One region of the Dendrosporobacter sp. 1207_IL3150 genome, then DNA from elsewhere that is predicted to be linked to it. Evidence: riboswitches for the same ligand, from Rfam matches in the RefSeq annotation. Region 1 holds a riboswitch; each other region holds the start of a gene.
What was found. Region 1 has a riboswitch for cobalamin ahead of V6C17_RS06085 (TonB-dependent receptor plug domain-containing protein). Riboswitches for the same ligand answer to the same signal wherever they lie in the genome.
Positions count from the first base shown of each region.

Region 2: linked by a shared signal. The riboswitch ahead of cbiD (cobalt-precorrin-5B (C(1))-methyltransferase CbiD) and the one ahead of V6C17_RS06085 (TonB-dependent receptor plug domain-containing protein) in region 1 are both predicted to bind cobalamin.
Region 3: linked by a shared signal. The riboswitch ahead of cobT (nicotinate-nucleotide--dimethylbenzimidazole phosphoribosyltransferase) and the one ahead of V6C17_RS06085 (TonB-dependent receptor plug domain-containing protein) in region 1 are both predicted to bind cobalamin.

Region 1 covers NZ_JBAIYU010000010.1:553,566-560,954, forward strand. Annotated here, with positions in the region: gene V6C17_RS06080 (TIM barrel protein) at 1-173, opposite strand, end outside; gene V6C17_RS06085 (TonB-dependent receptor plug domain-containing protein) at 215-2,110, opposite strand; cobalamin riboswitch at 2,312-2,493, opposite strand; gene V6C17_RS06090 (sirohydrochlorin cobaltochelatase) at 2,510-3,346, opposite strand; cobalamin riboswitch at 3,513-3,697, opposite strand; gene V6C17_RS06095 (DUF6262 family protein) at 3,767-4,135, opposite strand; gene V6C17_RS06100 (ABC transporter ATP-binding protein) at 4,125-4,751, opposite strand; gene V6C17_RS06105 (ABC transporter ATP-binding protein) at 4,764-5,690, opposite strand; gene V6C17_RS06110 (ABC transporter permease) at 5,706-6,572, opposite strand; gene V6C17_RS06115 (ABC transporter permease) at 6,565-7,389, opposite strand, start outside.
Region 2 covers NZ_JBAIYU010000011.1:54,176-61,564, reverse strand. Annotated here, with positions in the region: gene V6C17_RS07950 (2-oxoacid:acceptor oxidoreductase family protein) at 1-408, shown strand, start outside; gene V6C17_RS07945 (VOC family protein) at 423-791, shown strand; gene ldhH (L-lactate dehydrogenase (quinone) large subunit LdhH) at 893-3,064, opposite strand; gene V6C17_RS07935 (LutC/YkgG family protein) at 3,064-3,678, opposite strand; cobalamin riboswitch at 3,965-4,138, shown strand; gene cbiD (cobalt-precorrin-5B (C(1))-methyltransferase CbiD) at 4,256-5,356, shown strand; gene cbiE (precorrin-6y C5,15-methyltransferase (decarboxylating) subunit CbiE) at 5,341-5,967, shown strand; gene cbiT (precorrin-6Y C5,15-methyltransferase (decarboxylating) subunit CbiT) at 5,964-6,554, shown strand; gene cobI (precorrin-2 C(20)-methyltransferase) at 6,547-7,263, shown strand; gene cobM (precorrin-4 C(11)-methyltransferase) at 7,263-7,389, shown strand, end outside.
Region 3 covers NZ_JBAIYU010000026.1:30,405-37,793, reverse strand. Annotated here, with positions in the region: gene V6C17_RS13075 (YdcF family protein) at 1-157, shown strand, start outside; gene V6C17_RS13070 (hypothetical protein) at 546-899, opposite strand; gene V6C17_RS13065 (hypothetical protein) at 1,469-2,020, opposite strand; cobalamin riboswitch at 2,696-2,876, shown strand; gene cobT (nicotinate-nucleotide--dimethylbenzimidazole phosphoribosyltransferase) at 3,045-4,103, shown strand; gene cobT (nicotinate-nucleotide--dimethylbenzimidazole phosphoribosyltransferase) at 4,133-5,224, shown strand; gene eutJ (ethanolamine utilization protein EutJ) at 5,699-6,514, shown strand; gene V6C17_RS13045 (hypothetical protein) at 6,586-7,389, opposite strand, start outside.

The sequences.
Region 1 (7,389 bases):
TGCACGCCATGTATCCATTCTTTTTTATGAACTCGTGCATCCCATGGCGCACATATCATCATTTCGACTCCGTCTAGGTGATGATAGTTCAGAAAAGCCCGTAAAAGCTGCGAACTATCTCTTATAAGTTCTCTATCGGAACTATAATTGGATAAATTCACAAGTTGAAGCATGTGTATTTCCTTTTCATATATTTAATCAACTCTGGCCGAACCTATATCACGGCCCTGACGCCTAACAGGAAGCTGCGCCCGCCGTTAGGATATCCTGCAACGCCGTCATAGTAAGCATCAAAGATATTATTGACAGTTAAAAATACGGTACGACTATTGTCTAATTTATAATTGATGTTTGAATCCCACAGCCAATAACTTTTCGCAATAAATTGGTTATAATCGTAATTTTCCCGCCTCATTAACGCCGTCCCCTTAATGTCGGCACTAATTTTATCCTGTGAATATAGAACGCCAACATTCCAGGTCTTATCCGGTACTTTTGCATCTTTTTTATAATCGCTGTCCCCGCTCTTATTTTGGATATTTAGATAACTGAAACCGACGTAGCCTTGCAGTGCCTGGTTAAAGTTTTTACTTAGCTGCAGTTCAATACCTTCAGCTTTCCGCTTATCTACGTTGGATGGCACCCAATGCTGATTATTGGGAACTGTACTAATATCTTTCCAGGCAATAGCATCATCTAATTTACGATAAAAGTATGTAAATTTGCCGCTAGTAGTGCTATCAAACTTATGCTTAATCCCAAAATCACTGCTCCAGCCTGTTTCTGGTTTAAGATTTGGATTTCCATCATAGGTATAGGTTGTAGAACCCCAGGTTTCAACTGAGTGCGGCCAGTATAAATCATCGAAACGCGGGGCATTGAATACCTCCCCCCAAGATACATAATAGGAGGTCTTATCGCTCACCTTATAGTTTAATGAAGCCTGAGGGGTAGTTTGATTACCATAAACGTCATGGTTGTCATAACGGACGCCTAGAACGACCCCGACTTTATTATTCAAGTCCCATTTGTCCTGAACGTAAAGTCCTGTCAAGTCTGTCTGCTTATTACCATACTCGGTGCTTTTTATTTTATCTTGACGCCAATCTAATCCGGCAGTAAACAAATGCTTATCAGTAACTTTATTATCTGTCTGATAGTTAAAACCTGACACTGTAACATCATGGCCAGCACCATCATAACGACGGTTATTAGTATTCTGATAATATCTAGCTTGATAGCCATTGTCGTCATCATTACGATTTTTATATGCTAAATCCCAATTATTTTGCTGGGTTTTATCAAATTTTTGGGCAATCGCATTGCCTTGGCTTTCATCCCTAAAGTATTCATACGAAAAAGTCAAATCACCATCATTTATTTTTTGATCTAAACGTAAGGTATAGGCATCCTGATCAGAACCTGTATGGTTTACGGTTTTACTATTCCCATCACTATAGTTGCCGATGTTTCTAATATCCGTGCTAAAATACCAGCCGGAATCACCATGCCGCCCCTCATTAGTCAAGCTGATACTGCTGCTATCCCAATTGCCGCCTGCTACTTTCAGTGTAGTCTCATTCTTTTCTCCCTGTTTGGTAATGATGTTAATTATACCGCCAACTGCATCGGCGCCGTATAAAGCTGATTTACCGCCTTTTACTATTTCAATCCGCTCAATATTTTCTATTCCCACAAAGCTGGATAATTTGGCGGTTGACATCCCAAAGCCGCCAATCCCATTAGGTAAATTCATGCGCCTTCCATCAATCATCACGATAATCTGTTCACTGCCATTGATAAACGCGGCACTATTGCTGCCAGGTGTTCCATAGCTTCTTACATGTATACCTGGTAAGTGCTGCAGCACCTCGCCTAGATTACGATAGTTTCCTTTTTCTAGCTGCTCACGGCTGATAATTTCTACGTTGGCGGCTGTCTCGGAAACTTTTGTTGATATCCGATTGGCTGTTACCACCACTTGATCCAGATAGAACTGCTCTCCCCCCTCTTGGTTAGCATAAGTAGTTGGCATGCTTTGCAACAGTATTGTACTGCCTAAAATACAGGTATAAATAATATTTTTAGTCAAACTTATCTTTATAGTCACTTTTCTTCCTCCTGATTTTAAATTTGTATAATTATTAACATCCTCACCCCAGCAGCAGTACTCAAACAAAAAATCTCCCTCCAATAGAGAGGGAGATATACAAATAAGTTTACCTATAAAAATCCCGGCGTATAAATACGCCGGGACGAAATAAGCACACCAAATAGTGTACAAATCCCCTCCCCATCGCTCGCGGGTCAAACGGTGATTGATATATAGGCAGTTCTCCTGGCTCTGGATCATCGCTTGCTCAAGCCTTCCCAAGACATTTGTCTCAGTGGCATCATTTGAGTTCGCTTCCCATTACAGTGGCGGGACCGCGCCGGCATTGCACCGGACTTCCCTATTAAGCCCTTGCGGGCACCTATACCAACATTTATTTAATTGTAAATAACTTACTTAGTGCTTATGACAGCAATGTCCTGCCGGTTTTTCCATGGCTTCCTTTAAATGCTGTACATAAATATCCCCAATAGCTGCATTTTCACCTAACCCATGTAAATATACATCTACTTCGATGCCTGCCATATTCAACTGGGCTTTTGCCGAATCGTCCTCATCCCCAGCCATATCATTATATGCATGATCTCCTGCAACCAGCATAAAGGGCATTAACGTTACTTTTCGTACTTTGTTCTTTTTGAGTTTTTCAATGACTGTATCAAGTTCCGGAAACCCTTCAACAGTATAAAGAAAAACATTATTCAGACCGGCTTGTGCGAATTTCATCTGTAGAGCAGCATATGCCGCATTAGCCGGATGAACTCCTCCATGCCCCATAAAGATAACTGCTTCCTTCTCATTTAATGCCGGAAGCTGATTTTTAATGGCATTGATAGCAATTAAATAGTCGTCAGCGTGATCTTCCTGCCCCATGTAGTAAAGCAACGGACGTCCAAGAGCTATTCTGTCAAATGGCTTGTCCTTGACATGAGCGTACTGTACAACCATTCTTTTAATCTTCTCATATTCTTCCCCTGCGACAACGTGAAGGGGCTGGATGAATACCTCTTTATAACCCTCAGATTGAAGCCTCGCCAACGCTTGTTGTTCAGTATCAATCTGAATACCATCACGCTCACTCAATCTTCTGATAACCATTCGGGACGTAAATGCTCTGCGCACTTCATATTCTGGGAAGGCCTCCCTGATTTTATCTTCCACACTTTCAATATTTAGCTTCAATGCATCTGTATAGGTAGTACCAAAACTAACAACTAAAATGGCCTTTTTCATTTTCCCAACTCCTTTATTAAACAAAGAAATCTCCCTACCTTAAGAAGGGAGACATGCATAGCAGTATATCCTTATAAAAATCCCGGAGTATAAAAATACACCGGGACGAAATAAGCACAATAGCAGAAACGCTGCGCAAATCCCCTCCCCATCGCTCGTGGGTAAAACGGTGACTTATATATAGGCAGTTCTCCTGGCTCTGGATCATCGCTTGGCCAAACCTTCCCAAGATTATTTATCTCAGTGGCATATTCTTGGCTTTACTCTCCCATTACAGTGGCGGGACCGCGCCGGTATTACACCGGTCTTCCCTATTAAGCCCCTTAGGGCACCTATACAAATATATGAAATTTTTCACTTATGTGTAGTATTACATGCGATTATCCGTTTGTCAATCAAAAAAGGGATATTTTAATTCAATCATATGTTCCTAGACGCTGTACCTGTTAACTTTAACTGTTCGCGTAAATGCTTATTGTCAGCTTCCAGTTTTGTAATCTTTTTAATTAGCACACTAATAATTTTGTCTTTATTCTCGTTATTTAAGTCTTCAGCAATACAAAATTGCTTCGAAAATTCCTGTTCACGCAATTCCTCAATTCTAGCACGTAAATCGGGATGATTATAAAGTGTCTTCTTGGCAACACAAGCAGTCAAGGCTACACTGTTAAAATTTACTGGCTGGCCAGAGCAAATCAAATATTGGATTGCATCGTTAACAAGTTGATACGTTCTCTCGCGTCTAGTTTGATGGAGACGCTTCAGCTTTTCAGTTCTATCACTCAGCATTATCTTTAACGCTCTGGGAGTTTAATATAACTTGCCGCGTAGCCAGTCGCTCCATCAAAGGAGTACTATGGGTTATAACAATCAGGCCGATTTTTCTTTCTGCTACTTCTTGAAGCAAGAAATTCCATATTTGGCTTTGGGTAATAAGATCGAGCATTGTACTTATTTCATCAGCAATAAGAAACTTTGTCCGCTTGCCTAGCGCTCTAGCAATACAAAAACGTTGCAGCTCACCACCGGATAATTCACTGGGAAAACGATTAAACCAATCACGCTCTATACCCAATCCCTCGATAATCCGGTCTTCGATTCCATCACCTTCGGCAATTACATCTTGCATGCGCAGCCTTGGATTAACCGATTTTTTTGGATGCTGATATATCATTTGAACAGGGCAATATCCTTTTATACTGTAAATGTCTTCTCCATCTAACAATACCTGCCCACTTGCAGGTTTTATATAACCTGATAAAATTTGGCACAGCGTTGTCTTGCCAAAGCCACTGGGTGCTGCAATACCGACTCGTTCATGACTGTGCATTTTTATGTCGAAGTTTTCAAATATATTTAAACCTTTTTTATAACCAAAAGAAATTCCTTTTGCCTCTAAGATCACTTCAATCGCTCCTCACACTGCATGAATACAGCGAACCGTTCCAAAACGTATCGTCTTCTCTTTGATATCCCCTTTACATTCTGGCGTTAGCTGGGGGCAACGGGGCCCAAATGCACAGCCACTTGGCATATCTTTAACGTATGTCTGATTGCCTGGGAAGGGATGAAAGCCATTTTGCGGTAAAGCTCGCCAAAGTGCTTTGGTGTAAGGATGCCTAAGTGTATTGACTGATTGAAAGTCTGCTACTGGAGCTTCCTCTACCGTGGTTCCCGCATAAAAAACAGCAATACGATCAGCTACTTCTAGTGCTAATTCAATATCATGCGTGATGAGTAGCACACCATTACCTTGGTCGGCAAACTCACGAAAATGACGCATGGCCTTTTTAGCTGCATCTAAATGAAGCCCAGGCGTAGGTTCATCAGCAATAATTAAGCGCGGACTCTCCATCATTGCGGTGGTAAGAAGAACCCTGCGCGCCATTCCCCCAGATAGCTCAAAGGGATAAAGGTCGGCAGTATTTTGTGGTAGTTTGTAATAATCAAAAAGTTCTTCTTGTTTTATTCGAACACTTGCATCGCTACGTTCTCTTCGCACTTGCTTGCCGACCTTTTCTAAAGGGTCGAGGTAAGTAACACTTTGCGGAACCAAAACAATCTTCTTACCTCTAAGCTTTTTTATACGCTCTGGACATAATAGCTCATCTTCGAACAAAATATTGCCTTTAGCACTGCAGTTATGCGGCAATATCCCCAACATTGCATGGGCTAAAAGACTTTTGCCTGAACCGCTGGAGCCTACCACAGCCACAAGCTCTCCCTCACGCACTGAAACATTTAAATTACGAATGACATCTAACTCAGTCTGCCTCAAGCCTTGCTCATACTTAGTAAAAGAAACGGACAGATTTTTTATCTTCAAAATATATTTTTTATCCATGCAGGTTAACACTCCTTAGTCATGGGCACTACGGGGATCGATAATTTTACGCAAACTTTGCCCTACCAAATCAAAAAGCATAACAGTGGCAAGCAAAACTACTCCCGGGAAAAGCGCCAGCCACCACATCCCCAGAGCTAAATACTTCATGCTTTCAGATAAAATAATGCCAATGCCGGGCTGCTCCGGCGGCAAGCCGAAACCTAAAAAAGTAAGGGCCGCTTCATGCAAAATGGCATGGGGAAAAAGCAGCACTAACCCAACCAGAAACTGTGGAAATATATGCGGAATCATATGTTTTGCGACGATTTTCATCTTGCTCTGGCCTAGTTTTCCGGCAATTTTTATATAGTTTGCTTCTTTTAACTGAAGGATTTCGCCCCGGATTATCCTGGTCAAAAGCGGCCAATGGCTTATCGCAACGGCAACAACCACGCCAAATGTACCTCTTCCTAAAGCATACGATATTAATATAAGCAGCAATAAATGAGGGATGCCCATAACCAAGTCGATAAACCAGGTTATAATAGCATCTACCTTTTTTCCTAAAGTTGCAGCCGCCGCCCCTAAAATTGCTGCTATAAGCGCACTAATAACTGAGGCAAAAAGTCCAATATAAATACTTATCGACATTCCCTTCAAAGTACGGGAAAGCATATCTCGGCCCAGGTAGTCAGTACCAAACGGATGTGCCATCTGCGGCACAAGATTTTTCTGAGTAAAGTTCGTTGTTATGGCTACATCTCCAAGCAAGGTACCAATTAGTGTAATAGCAAATAAAAAGATACCACCAAAAGCTAAATAAATAATTGTCTGACTGCGTTGATTCAATTTTCTCCTTTGGTATTTCTGCAAAACAGTGACCGAAGAAGTATTATTCATATGCGCTTCCCCGCCTTATTCTAGGGTCAATAATCCCATATAAAATATTAGCAATTAAATTGCCGACAAATACTAACGCTGCGCTGATCACTGCAACACCTAGCAAAAGAGGCGCATCACCGCTTAAACCGGCCGAAACTGCAGCTTTCCCTAATCCAGGATAAGAAAAGACTTGTTCTACCAGAACAGAACCTCCAAAAATCTCACTGATAGAAGCAAATTGCAAGGTTATAGCTGGAAGGATGATATTGCGGAGAGCATGATTGCGGATAATTGAGACCGTGCTTTTACCTCGTGCTTTGGCAAACAGGATATAATCTTCCCCCATGATATCGATCATTTTTTCCCTGGTATGTAAAGTAATATTGGCAATTCCAATTACACTAAGTGTCAAAGCTGGCAGAAGCAAATGCTTTAGATTGTCAAACACCGTGACTTCGGCGGCATTTACTCCAATCGGCACACTCAAGCCAATTGGCAAGATCTGCAGCCATACTGAGAAAACCATCAATAAAACCAGTGCCAGCCAAAAAGTTGGCGTACTGGCAACAAGCAGTGAGTATCCTTTAATTAATTTATCAATCCAGTGACCGCGATATAATCCGGCGACAATCCCTAATACAAATCCTAGAATGCCCGAGAACATCCAGGCAGTTGTCATTAGGACCATAGAGTTCATAAATTTCACTTGGATAACATCTGCAACAGGCTGACGATAGAGAAGCGATGATCCCATATTCCCTTGAACAAAATCGCTAAACCAATTCCAATACCTTTGTACTGGAGGTATGTTTAAGCCAAAATACGCTTCTAGTTT
Region 2 (7,389 bases), on a different contig from region 1:
CGCGGAGGGGCTAGTAAATCTGATGTCATTATCAGCAATGAGAGTATTGACTATCCTAAAGTATTGGCAGCAGATATTTTATTAGCAATGAGCCAAGAAGCTTGCAATAAATACGTTAAGAAATTAAAACCCGAAGGTAAACTGCTTATTGATACCACTTTTGTTAAGCAGCTTCCAGAAACGACTGCTGGGGTTTTATCATTGCCAATTACAAAAGCTGCTCGAGAGGAACTAGGTAATGCTATGTTTGCTAATATTATCGCTCTTGGTGCAATTGTTGGCGCGACTGGCATTGTAACTGGTGAGTCTTTGCTTAAGGCAGTTTTACACCGCGTACCAAAAGGTACTGAAAGTGTAAATACAAAAGCATTAGAGATAGGCTTGGCTATGGGTAAGGGAGAAGCCTAAATTTGGAGTCGAATATGTTTAAATGTGCTCATGTCGGTATTGTTGTTAGCAATACCGACCTTTCTGTTGACTTTTATTGTAATGTTTTGGGTTGCAAGCTTGTAGACAGTTATCAAAACAGCTTTATAAAGCTCACATACCTTAGTTCAGGAAATTATACAATCGAGCTAATCCAATATGCTGACAAAGACAATAGAGTAGGATCGGGTGCTGTTGATCATTTAGCATTTAAGGTGAAGGACATCGGCGAAGCTATAAATAAACTTAAAGGTGTTAACGTCGAGTTTATATTCACTGAACCTAAGCTCGTTAATAACAAGAAGATAGTATTCTTTAAGGGGCCCGACAGTGAGCGACTTGAATTAATACAAGAAATAACGTAAAAAAACCGACTTCATATGAAGTCGGTTTTTTTCCATAGTTTATGAAATAAGATCGGCATACACTGTGTGGTATGCCGATCCTATTAATAAAATGACTAAGACTAATCTTTAATGTTTTCAGCTAAAATTTCAGCTACATGCTTAATTTTTACGCTAGGCAATTGTTTATCAAGACCGCCTTGAATTTGCATCATGCACGCAGGGCAACCCACGGCAATGACTTCAGCACCACTGTCTTTGATATTTTGGATTTTCTCTTTAAGGATTGGCATTGAAAGTTCAGTATATTTAACCCCGAACGCTCCAGCCATACCGCAGCATTTATCGCAGTTATTCATTTCTACGAAGTCATAGCCTTTTGCTGCTTCGAGCAGTTTGCGAGGCTCTTCAAAAATATTTAGACCACGTTTCATATGACAAGAATCATGGTAAGTTACTTTTGTTCCGCCTGCCACTTTATTCAAGCGTCCTGCCTTAGCATATTCTTCAGCGACAAAATGGCTGAACTCACGGACTTTATGAGCTATCTTCTCAACACGGTTTTTCCATTGAGGGTCATCGTGGAAAAGTTCAACATAGGTTTCGTGCCAAGTTTCAGCGCAAGTAGGACAAGCCGAAAGGATAACATCAGCATTAGCTGCTTCGAACGCTTCGATATTCTTTATCGCAATGCTTTTAGCCGTTTCCTTGTCTCCCATACCTAGTACAGGTTTACCGCAACAGCTTTGATCTTCAGGGAATACGACTTCCATATTAAGATCATGAAGCACTTTATATACTGATTCACCAGTTTCAGGGAATATAAAGTCAATATTACATCCGCTGAAGAAAGCAATACGCTTCTTAGGATTTGCGATTTTTCTGGTGATTTTTTGAACTCTATCACGGAAAGGAGTATCTGCTACAGCTGGAAGACTGCGATCTTTTGCTAAGCCCGCGAGGAAGAGAGGTAAGTGGCGAATTACTTTGCCTGATTGGAACGGCTTTTGACCAATAGCTGCTAAACGAAGCAAAGTATGGAATACTTTACGATTTGCTAGAACGTTTTCAAAAACAGCCTTAACTCCAAACGGAAGACCATTGTCTTTAACTCTTTGTGATCTTAATTCTTCAATAAGACCAGGAATATTCATTTTTCCAGGGCAAATTTCTACGCACTTACGACAGCCGATACAAAGTTCATTAATTTGTTCGAAATCACCCATGCTGTGAAGGAAAGCAGTTAAAATTGCACCAATACCGCCCGCGTAGATATGTCCGTAAACGTGACCACCAACAATTGTATAAACAGGGCATACATTGAGACAAGACGCACAGCGAACACAGTTATATATTTCTTTGAACTTAGGATCTTTTGCAGCCTTAAGACGGCCGTTATCTAACAAAATAACATGAAGTTCTTTATCTTGCTCGATCCATTTACCATCTTGCTTAACAATGACCGGAGTTTGTCCAGTAGTCATTGTCATATAACTAGTCATACGCTGACCTGTTGCGTTACGAGGTAATGTCCGGAGAATAGGAGCAGCATCTTTAATTGTTGGAATAAGTTTCTCATAACCAATAATTACAACATGGACGCGAGGAAGGGTAGTAACTAAGCGTGCATTACCTTCATTTGTTACTAGACCGATAGCACCGTTTTCAGCAATGCCGAAGTTAGCGCCTGAGATACCCATGTCAGCAGTTAAGAACTCAGTACGGAGCGCTTTACGGGCAGCCTGTACCATGAAAGGAATATCTGTTGGAATTTCCTGCTGTAGTTCTTTTGAGAAATATTCAGCAATTTGTTCTTTATTTAAGTGAATCGCAGGCATAACCATATGAGATGGTTTGTGTCCGGCAAGGGAGATAATCCATTCGCCTAAATCTGTTTCTTTAACATGAAGTCCGGCTTCTTCTAAAGCATGATTTAGATGAATTTCTTCGGATGCCATAGACTTGGACTTTACGATGCGTTTTACATTAGCTTTTTTGCATAAATCAATTAAGTATTCTTTTAGAGCGTCTCCGTCTTTAGCACGGAAAACTTTACCGCCCCGTTTAATTACGGATGCTTCAAACTGATCTGCAACCGCATCAATATTATTAACAGTTTCGATTTTCATTTGTCTAAACTGTTCACGTAAAGCATCAACGTCTTCGACATTTTCATATGCTTTAGCACGTGCGATAGGATATGCTGTTGCAAATCGTCCTAAAGCTCCACGTAATACCTGGTCATTTAATTTTTCATTTATTTCTCTTTTTATATCACGATTAGTATTTTCCATTATTTCACACCTCCGTTGATATCTTCATCAACAGCAATTAAAATTAAACGGCTTGGTCCATGAACACCAATAGTTAAAACACGTTCGATATCGGCTGTACGGCTTGGGCCTGTAATAAAGCTTACATAGCCATCGTCATATACTTTAGAAATCACTTCAAAAGCTTCGGAAATTCCAGGTACGATGTTATTAGCGTTCATGAAAGCAATATGTATCGGCGGAAGCATAGTTACAACACGAGCTTCGTATGAAAACCCGTCCATACAAAGACTTCCGGACTCACCTATAGCAAATTCCACTGTTGAAATACCAATATCAGCACTTTCCGCATGCTCGGCTATATCAAACTTATCATTATATACTGCTATACCGAGTGCTTTTAGTTCTTCATTAATATTTGCAGCTTCTTGCATTGCACTATTAACCGCAACAACTTTTTTAGCATTAGTGAATTTCGCTAGGTTAGTAACGATTTCTTTTGCTTCTGCAGCTGTTTTTACTTTAAAAATCTCGGTACTAGCATTCTTAGCATTTTCTTCAAATGCAGCCCAAAATTGCGGACCAACTTTTCCGGCAGGAAATGCTGATTGCCAGTTATCACTTACTTTTTTCATATTTCCACTCCCTTGTTCACATATTGGTCATATATTAGACCAATCAATACTAAATAACTATTCTGAATAAGTTGGAAAAATCCTTTCTTTTTTTTATAAAAAATCCTACATATTTTACGGGAAAATCCTACATGATGTCGACTGCATTAAAAATAAGTCGCTTCGAGTGTTGAAATCGGTAAGCGATAATGAAAAATTTTACTGATTTTTGTTGTTTTAGCAGGAACTTAATGCAATTTATGGAATATACTATAGTTATTATTTATTTGACTTATAAATGTTAAATGAAATAGAAGAGGAAACAGGTGCAACTGCTTAAAAGGGAAGTCCGGTGTGATACCGGCGCGGTCCCGCCACTGTATTTGTTGAGTATGTCAGCTTTATGCCACTGGGGTAACCTGGGAAGGTGCAGACATGCGATGATTCAAGCCAGGAGACCTGCCTGTTTTAACACACACCGTCATAACTCCGAATAGGAGTGAAACGACCTACGGATGATAGGCAGGTGGGTAATATTCTAAGCAGTGCTTATGTATTGTTTATTTTAATACCCCCTGACTATAGGGGGTTTTTTAGTTTGTCAAAAAAATTACGCTCAGGCTTTACTACTGGTAGTTGTGCTGCCGCCGCCGCTAAAGCTGCAGTGTTAGCACATTATGGGCAGTTTCCAAACATAGTCGAAGTGCTTTCTCCTCAAGGCAAATTAATATGTGTACCAATTGCTAGCAGCTTTAAAAAAGATACCGGTGGTTTTGCCAGAGTTATTAAAGATTCAGGCGATGATCCCGATATTACTAACGGAACAGCTGTTGAAGCTGATGTTAGAATAACTTCGACACAAGAAATTACAATTAAAGCCGGCAAAGGTGTTGGTGTTGTTACCAAGCCTGGATTAGCTGTCGCTGTTGGCCAACCTGCAATTAATCCAGGACCGCATTTTATGATTACCAATGCTTTACGAGAAGTGCTGCCCATAGATTGCGGGGCAGAAGCTGTTATATCCATCCCCGCCGGCGAGACACTTGCTAAGCGAACTTTAAATTCAACACTTGGCATAATTGGCGGTCTTTCTATTATCGGAACTACAGGTATAGTTGAGCCAATGTCTGAAGAGGCCTTCAAAAATTCATTAACTCCGCAAATTAGTGTGGCTAAAGCCCAAGGATATGACACATTAGTTCTAGTCCCCGGTAAGATTGGTCAAGATATAGCAATTAACAAGTTCTCTCTGCCTGCCGAGGCAGTCATACAAACAAGTAATTTCATTGGACATATGTTAGAAAACTGTGTCAACCAAAAAATTAAGAATGTTTTACTGTTTGGTCATCTAGGTAAACTTGTTAAAGTTGCAGCTGGTATCTTCCATACACATAATCGCATGGCTGACGCCAGGCTGGAAACACTAGCTGCGTACATGGGGGCAGCAGGTGCACCGCAGTCAGCGCTGCAGGAAATTCTAGCTTGTACTACTACTGAAGCAGCCTTACCGATAATCGAGCACTATAAGATGGTGTCGGTTTATGATACCTTGGCAAAGCGCGCAAGTGAGCGTGCGATGCGTTACGTATTTGGAGATTTAACAGTTGGAACAGCTATTGTAACATTAAAAGGTGATATTTTGGGTTATGACAGCTCTGCAATTGAAATAGGAGGAACTCTGGGATGGAATATAAAATAGTAGTCGTCGGTATCGGACCTGGGTCTCCCGACTATTTGCTTCCTATTGCGAAACGTACTATTGATTCTGCCAAAGTTATCGTTGGCAGTAAACGTGCTCTTGACACATTAGCTACTCATGATTGTGTAAAAAAAGCAATCCAAAGTGATATAGCAGATGTACTAGATTTCATTGAAATGAAATCTAGTACATCTGATGTTGTTGTCCTTGTCTCGGGTGATCCAGGATATTACAGCTTGCTGAGTGCACTAAGGGGAAGGTTTTCACAAAACCAATTAACAGTAATACCAGGCATCAGCTCGTTTCAGCTTGCATTTGCCAAGCTTGCGCTGCCTTGGCAAGATGCTGCTTTAGTAAGTATGCACGGTCGTGAACCGGATGCCGAAAAGCTAGAGTACAAGCCAGGGAGAAAACTCGGAATTTTAACTGATAGTATAAACAATCCAAAAACTATTGCGACACGCCTTATGAATATTGGCTGGCCGCCAGAGAGTCTGGTGTGGATTTGTGCAAACCTATCTTATGAAAGCGAAGAGATCATCAGTGCAAATCTCACCAATGCTAGTCTTATTGAGGGATTTTCGCATTGCGTAATGGTGGTGAAAGCATGACACATTTTATTGGCATAGATGATGAAAAATTTATACGCGGTAATATTCCCATGACAAAGTGCGAGGTGCGGATATTAGCGCTGGCAAAAGCAAAAATCAAGTCAACCGACGTAGTTTTAGATATTGGGGCTGGCACAGGCTCTTTGTCAGTTGAAGCAGCCCTGCTTGCTCCTGAGGGTAAAGTATTTGCAGTTGAAAGAGAAGCTGAAGGAGTAAGCCTAATTAGAGCTAACTGCGATAAGTTCGGCGTTTCTAATATTGCTGTCATTGAGGGGAATGCTCCTGATGTCTTAGTTAATATTCCTCTTTGTGATGTTGTTTTCGTTGGAGGAAGCGGCGGCAAGCTAGAAGAGATAATAGAGGCGGCCAACAATTTACTAAAAATCGGTGGACGAATGATAATTACAGCTGTAACGGTTGAGACTTTATATAAAGCACTGCAAACTGTTCAGGCAAAAGATAACTTTACAGTAGAAGCTTTTGGGGTACAGGTTTCAAGAATCCGAAAAGTTGCTTCATATAACATGCTTCAAGCAATAAATCCGATTAATATAATTTCGTGTCTAAAAGGAGGCCAACATGGCTAATATAGGTAGGTTTTTTGGAGTCGGAGTTGGCCCTGGATCACCCGATCTGCTTACCTTAAGGGCAGCAGAAATTCTTCAAACAGCAGATATAATATGTATACCTCGTTCAAGTGATAAAAATGATAGTGTAGCACTCAAGGTTGCAAAACCTCATATTTCTAGTACAGCTGAGATAGTTGAAATTTCCACGCCAATGGTTCGAGATAAAGAAATTTTAAACGCTGAATGGCAAAGTGGAGCTCAAAAAATCGCGAAATATCTTAAAGACGGTAAAAACGTTGCCTTCATAACAATTGGAGATGCAATGCTGTTCAGCACATACACCTACCTGCTCAATAAAGTACAGCAAATTATCCCTGATGTTTCAGTTGAAAGCATACCAGGTGTAACCTCTTTTTCAGCAACAGCCGCGCTGCTCAATCGGGCCTTAGCTGAAGGTAATGAAAAACTTGCAATTGTTCCCGCAATTGATGATCCAAGTGAACTTAAACCTATTTTAGCAACTTTTCCTAATGTAGTTTTAATGAAAGTAGCCAATAAATATGAACAAATCTTAGATATTCTCGAAGAACTTGGACTTCAAGATAAAGCTGTTTTTATGAGTAAACTAGGTTATCCCGATCAATTTTATACTCGTGATTTAAATTCTTTAAGGGGTGTAAAACGGGAGTATTTATCATTGATTTTAGTTAAGCAGGAGGGTTTTTAATGAATGTATATTTTATAGGGGCCGGCCCTGGAGATCCGGAACTGATTACAGTAAAAGGACAAAGACTACTTCGTGAAGCTGATGTAGTAATTTATGCTGGATCGCTTGTTAATCCGGCTTTATTAG
Region 3 (7,389 bases), on a different contig from region 1:
TATGTTAAGGGCAAAATTATTAGCTCAACATTTAAAGTTAGATTATGATGGTAAATCTAGTATTAGCCCTATATTAGTTAGGCTGAATTATTCGATTCGTGAATATTTTGCGATTATTAAAGCTTTAAGTGGTACTACTTTTTTTAAAACAACATAAATAAAATAAGCAAATTCTCTTATGAATTTACTGCGAACTTTAACATAAAGTCAGCTAATAGGGAATATAAGACATAAAAAAGGCATGCTAGAATCTTTAAAGGGATTCTAACATGCCTAATTTCTTATATTTTTTTAACGGCAACACAACTGTGATATAGAATTATAACCCAAATCAAGCGGCAGTTATTTCCTCTTTACTCATAGGAACTGCCTTATTCAATGCTAGCTATAAATGGGATAAGCCAATCCGCAGTTTAGGTGTTAGAGGAGCTGGATTAGTTACCGCAAATGGCAATTTTCAGATTGATCTATTTGACGGTGATAAAACAAGTAAGGAAAGTATATGCAACTCAACTCTATTATGTCTATGAGTTTTTTTCTTTTCGCTATTCTCCGTTTGTTAGTTTTCTATGACGGCGTACTACTAAATAAATGATTAACTCTAGGAGTCCAACTATTGATGCGGTGAAAAAGGCACCATGCAAGGTAACGTAGCTGTTTGGCAAAAAGAATGAGATTAAAAAAATAGCAAGTGCAGCTACAAACACATAATAAGTAGTATTCATCCAAATCGTTTGTGTAACTAACGGGATTCGTGACATTAATATTCCAGTCACGGCGATAATTAAGCTTGTAATAAAAAAATGGTATATTTTTGGATAGTAGAGCTCATCATGGTTGGATGATATTACCCAAAGAGTAAATACGGCGATGATATATTTAATTAAAAAAGCAGACATAGCAACTCCTTCGATCCTACATTATTTTTGTGACAATGCGGAAAGTTTATCATTCCGAGCCAACATATCAGCAGTTTATGAGTATAATGCGACAGTAATACTGGAGTTACGAAAGCTATAATGCAGTAGTTAAGGAATTCAGGCTTACTTATCCGATAATAATTCATTGGTTGTAGTATTTTTTAGCCGTAACTAGCTCATTATGCCTAATACGTAATGTTAAAATTATGGATAAAAAGCGATATAAATTAATTTTTTTGTATTGGTATGTAGCAAATTTATTACATTGATCATAGGATACCGTGCACCCAAGAAAATCAAATTACAAGGAGGAGTTATAATGGGATTCGGCGGTTTTGGTGGATGTGGAGGACGCGGTAATAGTGGTATCGTTATCGTAATCATTATTATCCTGTTATTTTTCTTCTGTTGCGGAGACGACGTCACAGATTGCTAATCTACTTATCGACTGAATTTAAAATACCACTGCAAGATAAAGTCTTGCAGTGGTATTTTATTTAGATGTATAAAATAAATAAGTACTGTTTTTAAAATCGAGGTAATAAAACTTAATCTTCAATTTCGAAAATAGCCTGAATATCTGTATTTAGCTGCTGTTTTTCAATTCTATCGTTAATAATATCGTCAGCCGAGGACTTAAATGCTTCTAGTGTAAATGATATTCTTTTTTCAAGTTGTTCACTTTCTTTAGAGTTTGGGTTAGTTGCGTCTAAGGATTGAACAAGCATTATGATGTTTGAGTTAGCATATGCAAGCTCTTGCCATAGTCTAAATTTATCTGTATCACTATTATGCACATGCAATTTCCGTAATTTTACTCTGATTTGCTGATACTTATCATATACCTCTTCTGTAGATTGCTTTTCTATTCTTACTTCAGTATAAAGTCGTTCAATATCGCGTTCTAATGACATTAATCTTTTAGTATATGTCTTTAAATCTTCATTCTTTAAATCATGTGATTCTAGTTTAGGAGCCGGTAAAACATTTATTTTATTTATCATTATCTTATTTGTAACACGACCCGATATCAAAACTATTGGGATAGCTAAAGCTAAGAGTGCTATTAATAGTAAATGTTTTTTCCTAAAAATAATCATTGGCATCGCCTCCAAGGTTTTTTACTAATCACTCCTATAACTATTTTTTTTACAGCAGTAAAATACCTAGAAATAATTAGTTAATACCTGATAAGTTTACCGAGTACAAAGGAACAACCTATTATGTTAATGCATACTTTATAGTAAAACTAACGGGAGGTTTTTGTATGAGGGGCAAGCTTTACTATAAACAGAATCGTTGCGATTGGTGTCGGTTTAAGTATGTATGTAAGTCAAGTCATCTTTATAGACACAATTCTCGAGTTCAATTTGTTTTTTTTCCTGAATTAGTATATGAGACATCATTTGCCGCACTTTTTCCAGAACTGAGTTTTTATCCTTAGATGGTAAACTGATGATAATGATTTTATGAAAAAATAACGACGGCCCTAGGACCGTCGTATTGAAAGGATTAAGAGTATGACTGGCCTTTAGCTATACGCAAGTGCATCCGAATGGAGTCCGAGCATATTAATAGCTTCGTATTCCCTTATTGGCGCTTTGCGTATAAATCAAGCCTTTTCATCTCTTCTCCGCAATAATTATTTTCTCCGTACTCATATAAATTAATAACTGTTAAATTTTAATAGATTCGATAGAGATGAGTTTATATATAATTGATAAGTCTATAATTGACGATAGTGGTAAAAATTTGTTATAATGACAACAATTTAATAAAAAATATACGGTCAAGGTGCCTCCAGTCAGCTGGAGGATAATAGGGAAGTCTAAGCAATTTGCTGATAGCGCGGTCCCGCCACTGTACCAGGAAGACATTACAATGCCACTCATTAGAGGAAGGCGTAATAGTCGATGAACTGGGAGCCAGGAGACCTGCCTTCACCGTTATTACAAACCTTCGAGGAAAGGTTGGTGTAATACACAAAGAGTATTTTCGTCGGCTTTTTTGGTATTATTTTCAAAAAGGTCGTCGTTTTATTTTTTACACTGGCTTGCGCCGTCCTTTGAGACTGAGTAAGCCGTCTTTATTTTTAAATGATATAAGTCTAAAATGGGGGATACTATGAGTTTATTGAAAGAAACATTAGCCAGAATTTCTCCGTTAAATACTGATGTTATGAGAGAAGTGCAAAATCGATTGGATAATCTTACAAAACCTATCGGTAGTTTAGGGAGACTTGAACAAATGGTAAGGCAGTATGCTGGGGTGTCGGGAGAGATCGTGCCACAAGTTCCACGCTGCTGTATGGTAGTGACTTCGGCGGACCATGGCGTAGCAAGGCATGGTATTAGTGCTTATCCAGTAGAAACAACAATTCACATGACTGCCAACTATCTTGTTTCTAAGGGGGCAAGTGCTAATGCTTTTGCTAACTTCTGTGGTGCTGATATGGTTGTAGTTGATATGGGGGTTGCTGGAGATTTATCTCATGTACCAGAATTATGGCACAGAAAGATTGCGTATGGCACCCAAGATTTTACGCAAGGACCAGCAATGACACGTGAACAGGCTATACAGGCAATAGAAACTGGCATCGAAATTGTTAATGACCGAGTTCAGAAAGGATATACATGTTTCAGTCTTGGCGAAATGGGAATAGGAAACACAACATCAAGTGCTGCTATTGTTGCAGCGTTTACTGGACTTGCTCCCGAAATAGTTACTGGCAGGGGAACTGGTATATCTGACAGCAGGATGAAAATTAAGATCGATATTGTCCGTGAAGCCTTAAGAGTGAACGAGCCTGATAGAGCAGACGGAATTGACGTGTTAGCAAAGGTCGGCGGTTTTGAGATTGGTGCATTGGCAGGGGTAGTTCTTGGTTGTGCGGCAAATAGATGTGCTGTAGTTATAGATGGCCTAAATACTACTGCCGCCGCATTAATCGCTAATGCTATTCACCCATTAAGTAAAAACTACATATTTGCTTCACATCTTTCGGGTGAGCCAGCGCATGTTATTGCATTGGACAAACTCAATTTGAAGGCATGTTTAGACATGGGAGTTCGCTTAGGAGAAGCCATTGGTGCTTCGATGGTAGTTGACATGCTAAGTGTTTCAATTAAGATGCTAAACAATATGGCAACTTTTGAAAATGCAGGGGTTTCGAAGCAGGTATAGTACACTGCCAAAACGAGGGGGACATGAGCATGTTTGAAGATATAATTTCTTTAATTAAACCATTAGACAATGCTGCTATGGATAGGTGTCAATTAAGACTTGATAATTTAACTAAGCCGCTCGGAAGTTTACATTCGTTTGAACATATAGCTCGACAAATGGCTGGCATTACTGGTAATCCAAGGCCAAAAAAGCTTGAAAAAAGCGTAATTTTAATGGCCGGCGATCATGGTGTGGCCGATGAAGGAGTTAGTGCCTATCCTAAGGAAGTAACAGCCCAGATGGTTCAGAATTTTTGCCAAGGCGGAGCTGCTATTAATGTTTTCGCCGAACATATTGGTGCTCGTCTTGTTCTTGTGGATATTGGTGTAGCGGCAGATTTATCACAGCTTACAAATATACATCAAGAAAAAATAGCTTGTGGCACAAAGAACATTGCAAAAGAGCCGGCGATGACTCGCGAGCAGACTCAGCAAGCAATTGAAACAGGTATAAAAATAGCCCAGGGTGAGGCTTTTAAAGGCTCTCGTGTAATCGGTCTAGGTGAAATGGGTATAGCTAATACAACCCCTAGTACGGCGATTGTTGCTTGTTATAGTAAAAAGACATTAGAAGAATTAACTGGACGTGGTACCGGCATTAGTGATGAAATACTAGATAGAAAAGTAAGTGTATTAAAAAGAGCAATTGAGGTTAATTCACCAGATAAGAATGATCCTATCGATGTATTGTCTAAAGTTGGAGGATTTGAAATTGCTGGCTTGGTTGGAGTAATATTAGGTGCGGCATCCAGCGGTGCGGCAGTTGTTTTAGATGGTTTAATAACAAGCGCAGCAGCATTAATAGCGGTTAAAATTGCGCCGCAAGTAAAAGATTACCTAGTTGGTTCGCATTTTTCAGTAGAACCTGCTCATGCCGAAGTTTTAGAAGTTATTGGTGTACCTGCATATCTAAAATTGGATATGCGACTAGGCGAAGGCACTGGAGCTGTTCTTGGAATGTCTCTTATTAATGCCTCATTACACGTGATAAACGACATGAAAACTTTTGGTGAAGCTGAAGTAGCTGTAGCTCAGGATGGCCCGGGAGCGCTTAGGCAAAGTAAAGATGTCAAAGATTAGTTTATATTAAAGAATGATACGACCTCCGCATCGAAAAGATACGGCTGGTCGTTTTTTATTTGCAAGTGTCAATATGAATTAGCAGTGCATAGTATAGAGTAGCCTACCGAAAAGTACTTACTAAGGAGGAAGATATTATGGGCTTTGGCGGCTTTGGTGGACGAAATAATAATTGCGTTTGGATAATTATTATAATTATCATCCTATTATGCTTCTTCTGTGAAGATGATTGTTCAATAACCTGTTAGTGCTCTGTTATTACTTATGAGAAGGCTGCTGCCCTTGGGGGAGCAGCTTTTTAATTTGTCTATCTGGATTATGATTTCTTATAAATATAGGTACAGCCTATTTGAGCAATATTTTAAAATAAGATGCTATTATATTAGGATTAGAACAACAGGATTATATAGTTTGTTAGGGGAAGATTTATTTAAACTCAAAATTTTTGCCGGAATCGTATCTGGGGGGATTAAAATGGAAGCATATGAAAAGATCAATCGCTTATATTACCTAATTCAAAATAATGTGGCAGAAAAATTGCCTGGTCCCTACAGGGTTGGGGTTGACCTTGGAACGGCTGATGTTGTATTAGTTGTGACAGATGCTGATGGCAATCCGGTAGCCGGAAGCATGAGATGGGCCTCAGTTGTCAAAGATGGTCTAGTCGTAGATTTTAGCGGTGCTACGACAATTGTAGAAGAGTTAAAAAAGGAAGTTGAACTGGTATTGGGTATTGAATTGGATAAGGGTGCCACTGCTATTCCGCCAGGTACTGTAGGACGTAATGCTCTTGCCTGTGGACATGTAATTGCGGGGGCGGGTCTTGAACCTGTATGTCAAATAGACGAGCCGGTGGCAGCTGCCAAAGCTTTGAATATATCGCATGGAATTGTTGTAGATATAGGCGGTGGCACTACTGGGATTGCAGTGCTTAAAAATGGTGAATTGGTACTTACTGCAGATGAACCTACAGGTGGTACGCATGTATCACTTGTTATTGCCGGAGCTTACAAAATAACATTTGAGCAAGCTGAAGAATTAAAAAAAGAACCTGCAAACCATAGAAGGATTATGCCGGTTATCATACCAGTAATAGAGAAGATGGCTACTATTGTAAAGAATATGTTAGCTGGTCATGATGAATATGATGAATATCCAGTTTATGTTGTAGGAGGGACTGCATATTTAACTGGTTTTGGCGACGAGTTCGGCAAGGCATTTGGCAGGGAAGTTAATGTTCCACCCCATCCGCTGTTAGTTACACCTCTAGGAATTGCAATGTATGGCTGATGAATTTTGAACCTAAAAACACTGCAGCTAAAATTAGCTGCAGTGTTTTTAGGTTAGCTATATATCGTCGTCTATCCAACCCAAAACCAATTAAAAAAAAGCGCAGTGCATAGAGTCATGATTACAGCACTAATCGTTATGAATAAATAAAATAGGCTTTTAGGAAGCTTGCCGATAAATATGTATATAGGAAATATTACTAGAGCAAACCGTGACATACTGTACAGTGGGAGCCAAGGTGCAGTAGAAGTCAGTGGTATTAAAAACCATAGCCAGCCAATTATAAGATAACATGTGGGAACGGATATTGTCTTTTGAAAAATCGTCAAATAGCACAGAGCGATAAAACAAAGAGTTACCATAAATGTATCCAAAGTGGCACCAGGCTGGATGTAAAGATCAGGTGAAAATGTATGAGGAAGATTTCGCACAAAATTCTCCCAAGGTACCCCAAAGCGCCGGCCCCACTCCTGTTGAGAATGGACAAAAGCAAGAGGATCTCCAACTAAGACAAAATTATAAGCAGAAAAACAAATAAGGGCAATTGGCGGAAAAGATAGAGGTAATATCTTAAAAAACGAGTTTCTGTTATATGGATTTTTTCTATAAAATTCGTAAATGAGAAGTAAAAACAAACATACTCCAATATTCCTAGTTAGTGTCGCTAACGCTCCAGATATCCCAGCAAACCACCACTGTTCTGTTCTTGAAAAATATACACAGAGCAGTGAAAAAAAGAGAAATATTGGCTCAGTGTAAATACTGTTTAGAAAAAATGAGGTTGGTATTACAGCGTATGAAATGAGGGCGAAGTTTACTTCTCGTTCATTAAAGTCAAGCTTTAGAGTAGTATGCATTATCCAAAAACTTAAAAA